DNA from 3 places in the Pantoea sp. GABEPS69 genome. Region 1 is predicted to be linked to each of the others. Evidence: predicted binding sites of a transcription regulator. Region 1 holds the regulator's gene; each other region holds the start of a gene.

Region 1 (2,267 bases):
CTGTTTGAACGGCAGCATCGCGACGTGGCGCTGACCGCCGCTGGCGAGCATTTCGTGCGCGAAGGCCGCGAGGTTATCAAAAAAATGCTCGCCACCCGCAGGCAGTGCCAGCAGCTGGCCAACGGCTGGCGCGGGCAGCTCAGCATCGCGGTCGATCGCATCGTGAAGCTGCCACGCAGCCGTCAGCTGGTGACCGACTTCTATCGACACTTTCCCGATATGGAGCTGCACATCAGCTATGAGGTGTTTAACGGCGTATGGGACGCGCTGGCCGACGGACGCGTCGACGTGGCGATCGGCGCCACCCAGGCGATCCCGGTCGGCGGGCGCTTTTCCTTTCGCGATATGGGCGCGCTGAACTGGCGCTGCGTCGTGGCGCGCCACCATCCGCTGACGCAGCAGCCGCAGCTCGACGACGACGCGCTGCGCGTCTGGCCGTCGCTGGTGCTGGAGGATACCTCGCGCGCGCTGCCGCGCCGCATGACCTGGACGCTGGATAACCAGCGCCGACTGGTGGTGCCGGACTGGCAGGCGGGGCTGGCGTGCGTGCTGGATGGCTTATGCGTGGCGATGATGCCGGGCCATCTGGCGCGTCCGCTGCTGGATAAGGGCGAGCTGGCGGAGCTGACGCTGCCTGCACCCTTTCCGGAAAGTCACTGCTGCGTGAGCTGGTCGGAGGCGCGCGCATCGCCGGCGCTTAGCTGGTTGCTCAGCTATCTCGGCGATGCGCAAACGCTCAATCAGGAGTGGTTAAGCGAGGATTAACGGCGGTAGTCGCGGAACGGGCCGTCGCCGACCGAGCGGCGCTCAATCAGCGTGGGATGCACTTCGATGGTCTGCGACACTTCGCGTTTGCTGGTGATGCGATCGAGCAGCATCTCCAGCGCCTTCTCGCCCAGCTGGGCTTTAGGCTGATGCACGGTGGTCAGCGCCGGAGTGAAGTAGCGCGCGTTGCGCACGTTGTCATAGCCGATCACCGAAATATCCTGCGGCACGCGCAGTCCCATCTCGTCGGCGGCGCAGATCGCGCCCATCGCCATAATATCACCGCCGCAAAAGATCGCCGTCGGGCGCTGCTTCTGCTGCAGGATCTGCTGCATCGCCTGATAGCCCGATTCCGGTTCGAAATCGCCCTGTACGATCCATTCGGGACGCACCGCGATGCCTGCTTCCTCCAGCGCTTGCAAAAAGCCCGCATGGCGCCCGCCGCCGGTGTTGCGCTCCAGCTGGCCGGGAATGGCGCCGATATCGCGATGGCCGCGTTCAATCAGATAGCGTCCCGCCAGATAGCCGCCCTGGAAAGCGTTATCGAGCACGGTGTCGGTAAAATCGCCGCGCGATTCGCCCCAGTCCATGACCACCATCGGAATATTGCGGTTCTCTTCCAGCATCTTCAGCAGATCGTCCGGATACTCGGAGCACATCACCAGCAGGCCGTCGACGCGCTTCTGCGCCATCATCGACAGATAGGCGCGCTGCTTTTGCAGATCGTTGTGGGCGTTGCCAAGAATTAAGGTGTAGCCCCGCTCGAAGCAGTGGTGCTCGACCGCTTCGATGATTTCCGCAAAATAGGGCGCTTCGCTGGAGGTGGCAAGCAGCCCCAGCGTTTTAGTGTGGTTGACCTTCAGGCTGCGCGCCACGGCGCTGGGCGAATAGTGTAATTCCTGAATCGCCTGCCAGACGGCGTTGCGCGTCTCTTCCGCAACGAAGCGCGTTTTATTGATCACGTGGGAAACGGTGGTGGTGGAAACACCCGCGCGCTTCGCGACATCTTTAATTGTTGCCATTAAAAAGAGACTCCAGAACTTATCAATAACCCACTGATAAGCATAATGTTAAACGTTTGCGTCCGCTAAGAGAGTTTTCTGTTAATTCGCTACAGTTTTTGTCGGTGAAATACTCACTGGGCAGGACAAAACAGGGGCTGTTGCGTACGAACGGTACGGGCGTTGCGTCAGTTGCGCAACAAAGCCGGGGATTCTAACAAGGCTTGCGGGATAAAACGAGATTTTTACCGACAACTATGGGAAAATCGCACAAGACCCTGATAATTGTGTGGATAAGGAGAGGAAATGAGCACCGATTTGAAACTGGCATTAATGACCACCGGCGCGGCGCTGCTGATGATTGTGGCCTTTAGCTTTACCGCCGTCATGCACTAACAGACAGCGATAAAAAAACCGGGATTATCCCGGTTTTTTTTCGCGTTTAGCGAATGGTTTTCGGCGTCATTACCCGGCGCGCGCCGATATAGTGACGCTGCCAGT
Region 2 (2,267 bases), 1.8 Mb from region 1:
CCGTTGTAGCTCAACAGCCTGGATGTAAATACGAATAAATAGAGGAGGCGGGCCGCAGCCCGCTGGAGAGGTTACTTTTCCTGCGGGAAGATCAGGTTCAGCACGATGGCAGTGATCCCGCCGGCGGCGATGCCGGAAGAGAGCAGGGTCTTCAGCCAGTCTGGCGCAAACTGCAGGATCAGCGGCTGCTGCGAGACGCCCAGCCCGACCGCCAGCGACAGGGCGATAATCATAATCGCGCGGCGGTTGAGCGGCTCGCGCGACACAATGCGCACGCCGGAGGCGGCGATGGTGCCGAACATGACGATGGTCGCGCCGCCCAGAACCGGTTCCGGAATATGCTGTACAAAACCGCTCACTGCCGGAAACAGACCCAGCACGATCAGCATCAGCGCCACGACAAAACCGACGTAGCGGCTGGCGACGCCGGTAAGCTGGATCACGCCGTTGTTCTGCCCGAAGCAGGAATTAGGGAAGGTATTGAACAGCGCGGAGACAAAGGAGTTCAGCCCGTTCGCCAGCACGCCGCCTTTCAGGCGCTGCATATAGAGCGGACCGCTAACCGGCTGCTCTGAAACGTCCGAGGTCGCGGTAATATCGCCGATCGTCTCCAGCGAGGTGACCATAAACACCAGCATCAGCGGGATCAGCAGGTTCCAGTCAAAGCCCAGCCCATAATAGAGCGGCGTCGGTACCGCGACCAGCGGCTGGCTGGTCGGCGCGGCGGTTTGCGGCAGCATATCCATCAGCCAGGCGGCGAGATAGCCGACCGCCATGGCGATAACCAGCGACGCGACGCGCAAATAAGGATTACGCTGACGGTTGAGCACGATAATCACCGCCAGCACCACGCCCGCCAGCAGCAGATTTTTCGGCGCGCCGAAGCTGTGATCGTTCATTGCGGCAAAGCCGCCGCCAATAGAGGTCAGCCCGACCTGAATCAGCGACAGGCCGATAATCATCACCACGATGCCGGAGACCAGCGGGGTGATAATGCGGCGCGCCAGGTGCAGAACGCGCGACAGCACCATCTCGGTACAGGAGGCCACCATTAGCGTGCCGAACAGCGCCGCCATCATGGTCGGCACGTCGGCGCCGCCGTTTTTCAGCGCCATACCGCCCATAATCAGCGGCGTTACAAAATTGAAGCTGGTGCCCTGAATCGACAGCAGGCCCGAGCCGACCGGACCCCAGGTTTTAATCTGCAGCACCGAGGCCACGCCGGAGGCGAACAGCGACATGCTGATAATGTGCTGCGTATCCTGCGCAGGCAGGCCCAGCGCCTGACAAATCAGCAGCGCGGGCGTGATGACCGCCACGAACATCGCCAGCAGATGCTGACCGGCGGCAAACAGCGTTTGCGGCAGCGGCGGACGATCTTCAAGACGGTAAATCAGTTCGCTCTGGCGCGGCGTCGTCGATTTTTGGAGTGTGGCGTCTGGTTGATTAACGGACATAAAGTGGCTTCCCAATCTGTGAAGAGGGGGATTTTAAACCGCTGCTGGCTGAAAGCAATCGTTTGCCAGCCTTTATCTTATGCGCGCCCGGGCGCAAGCGCTGTCAGATCAGAAAGGAGAGGGAATTAGACGTTGGTATAGCGCGCGGTTTCCGGCAGCCAGCGCTCGATCAGCGCCTTCGCCTGTTCAGGATAGTGCTGGTGAATATGGCGCGCCACGCGTTGTACTTCCGGCACCATCGCCTGATCGCGCAGCAGATCCGCTACCTTAAACTCGGCGTTGCCGGTCTGGCGCGTGCCCAGCAGCTCGCCGGGACCGCGAATCTCCAGATCGTGCTGGGCGATGACGAAGCCGTCGTTGCTGTCGCGCAGCACCTGCAAACGACGCTGCGCGGTTTTGCTCAGAGGCGCTTTGTAGAGCAGTACGCAGTGCGACGCCACCGCGCCGCGGCCAACGCGTCCGCGCAGCTGATGCAGCTGCGCCAGCCCCAGGCGTTCCGGGTTTTCGATAATCATCAAACTGGCGTTAGGCACGTCGACCCCGACCTCAATTACCGTGGTCGCCACCAGCAGCTGCATTTCATTGGCCTTGAAGGCCGCCATCACCGCCTGCTTCTCCGCAGGCTTCATGCGGCCGTGCACCAGACCGATATTCAGGTCGGGCAGCGCGACTTTCAGGGCTTCCCAGCTTGCTTCCGCCGCCTGCGCCTCCAGCAGATCGGACTCTTCGATCAGCGTGCAGACCCAGTAAGCCTGGCGGCCGTCCTGGCAGGCGTGCCGCACGCGTTCGATGATGTCGTCGCGGCGGCTG
Region 3 (2,267 bases), 460 kb from region 1:
GCCGAACGACGCGCTGGAGTCAGGCGACTGGGATCGCATTACGCGTCTGGCGCGCGAAGCGGTAGAAGGCGCGAAATAAGCATTAGCGGTGAGCAGGGCGCTCACCGCATCATGAATCACCCGCGGTGTTATTACTCTTCGACTTTTACCGCCGCTGCGCTGGCGATCGCCCGCGCGACGGCGTCATCGACGCTCTCGCCTCTGGCCAGCGCGACGCCAAGACGGCGCGAACCCGCGATTTCCGGCTTGCCGAACAGGCGCAGCTGCAGACCCGCGCCCAGCGCCGCTTCCACGTTGACGAACCGCACGTTCTGGCTGTGCAGCTGCGGCAGGATCACCGCCGACGCCGACGGGCCGTACTGGCGCACGCCGCCGATCGGCAGGCCGAGAAAGGCGCGCACGTGCAGAGCGAACTCCGAAAGATCCTGCGAAATCAGCGTCACCATGCCGGTGTCGTGCGGTCGTGGCGACACTTCGCTGAAGATGACGTCGTCGCCGCAGACAAACAGCTCGACGCCGAACAGGCCGTAGCCGCCCAGCGCTTTCACCACCTCGCCGGCGATCGCCTGCGCGCGCTGCAGCGCGACATCGCTCATCTGCTGCGGCTGCCAGGATTCGCGGTAGTCGCCATCTTCCTGGCGATGACCGATCGGCGCGCAGAAGTGAAGGCCGTCGACCGCGCTCACGGTCAGCAGCGTAATTTCAAAATCGAATTTAACCACGCCTTCGACAATCACGCGGCCTGCGCCGGCGCGGCCGCCCTGCTGCGCGTACTCCCAGGCGCTGCCGAGTTGGCTGGCGTCGCGAATAAAGCTCTGGCCTTTGCCTGACGAACTCATCACCGGCTTGACGATGCAGGGGAAGCCGATCTCCGCCGCTGCTGCCTCAAAGCTCGCCTGGCTGTCGGCGAAACGGTAGCTGGAGGTTGGCAGCGACAGCTCTTCCGCCGCCAGACGGCGAATACCTTCGCGGTTCATGGTCAGGCGCGCGGCGCGCGCGGTCGGCACCACGCGCTGACCCTGCTGTTCAAGCTCAAGCAGCTTATCCGTGGCGATCGCTTCGATTTCCGGCACCACATAATCGGGCTTTTCCTGCGCAATCAGCGCGGCCAGCGCCTCGCCGTCAAGCATGTTCACCACGTGGCTGCGATGCGCCACATGCATCGCGGGCGCGTCGGCATAGCGGTCTACGGCAATCACTTCCACACCCAGTCGCTGGCACTCCAGCGCCACTTCTTTACCCAGTTCACCCGAGCCTAACAGCATGACACGCGTCGCAGCCGGACGCAGCGCAGTTCCAAGAGTCGTCATAATTTCACCTGTGAGTCAAAACGCGCGCAGTATAAACGAAAACGTTTGCGTTCTCATCCTCCTCTGCTTTGCCTCTCTTTTCTCACCTTGACGTTAACTGACGCCCGGTCGGGCAGAGTAGAGCCCTTATCGCTAAAAAAGGAGTGAATGATGAACAACCTGCTGCAACAGCTTCAGTCGCTGCTGACGAAGAAAGGCCACAGCGGCGGCAACGGAGGTTTAAACGATATGCTGGCACCCGGCGCGCTGGGCGGCCTGGCGGGTTTGCTGATCGCCAGCAAAAAGTCGCGCAAGCTGTTAACCGAGTATGGCGGCAAAGCGCTGATTATCGGCGGCGGCGCGGCGGCCGGCGCGGTGCTATGGAACAAATATAAACAGCGCGTGCGCGATACGCACCAGGCCGATCCCGGCTTCGGCGAGCTGCAGACGCCCGCCGACCAGCGTGCCGAGCGCCTGGTGACGGCACTGGTCTTCGCCGCTAAAAGCGACGGCCATATCGACGATCGCGAGCGCGCCGCTATTGAGCGCAGTATCCATGAGTCGGGCTACGGTCAGGAGGCGGAGGCGCTGATCCAGAAAGCGATCAATCGGCCGCTCGATCCCGCCTGGCTGGCTGCCGACGTGAAAAACGAAGATGAAGCGCTGGAACTCTACTTCCTCAGCTGCGCCGCTATCGACGTGGATCACTTTATGGAGCGCAGCTATCTCACTGCGCTCGGCGACGCGCTGAAGATCCCACAGGACGTGCGCGACGGCATTGAAAACGATCTGCGCGAACAAAAAGCGCGCATCCCGGCAGAATAACTCCGCTGTGGCCGCGCTGCGCGGCCGCAATAACAACGCGTTAGCGACAAAAATTTGGCTTCCCCGCCACCTGATGCCACCCTTAAAGGATATGAATAACAGGGAGAGAGAGCATGCAGGCCCCCATCGCAAAAAAAATTCCTCATGAAATGA

Evidence for each region. The regulator PurR, encoded in region 1, represses purine synthesis genes. The targets are predictions, from matches to a motif close to CANGCAAACGTTTGCNTG.
Region 2: a site for PurR is predicted at 1,509-1,526, ahead of PVE98_RS19405 (NCS2 family protein). Genes of this name have one in related genera too.
Region 3: a site for PurR is predicted at 1,345-1,362, ahead of purT (formate-dependent phosphoribosylglycinamide formyltransferase). Genes of this name have one in related genera too.

The regions. Positions count from the first base shown of each region.
Region 1 is NZ_CP118618.1:2,208,570-2,210,836, reverse strand. Features, by position in the region: gene punR (DNA-binding transcriptional activator PunR) at 1-765, shown strand, start outside; gene purR (HTH-type transcriptional repressor PurR) at 762-1,787, opposite strand; gene PVE98_RS10855 (YnhF family membrane protein) at 2,073-2,162, shown strand; gene PVE98_RS10850 (C40 family peptidase) at 2,209-2,267, opposite strand, start outside.
Region 2 is NZ_CP118618.1:4,007,665-4,009,931, reverse strand. Features, by position in the region: gene PVE98_RS19405 (NCS2 family protein) at 72-1,457, opposite strand; gene recG (ATP-dependent DNA helicase RecG) at 1,583-2,267, opposite strand, start outside.
Region 3 is NZ_CP118618.1:1,743,746-1,746,012, forward strand. Features, by position in the region: gene PVE98_RS08615 (bifunctional 4-hydroxy-2-oxoglutarate aldolase/2-dehydro-3-deoxy-phosphogluconate aldolase) at 1-79, shown strand, start outside; gene purT (formate-dependent phosphoribosylglycinamide formyltransferase) at 132-1,310, opposite strand; gene PVE98_RS08625 (tellurite resistance TerB family protein) at 1,461-2,114, shown strand; gene PVE98_RS08630 (prolyl oligopeptidase family serine peptidase) at 2,228-2,267, shown strand, end outside.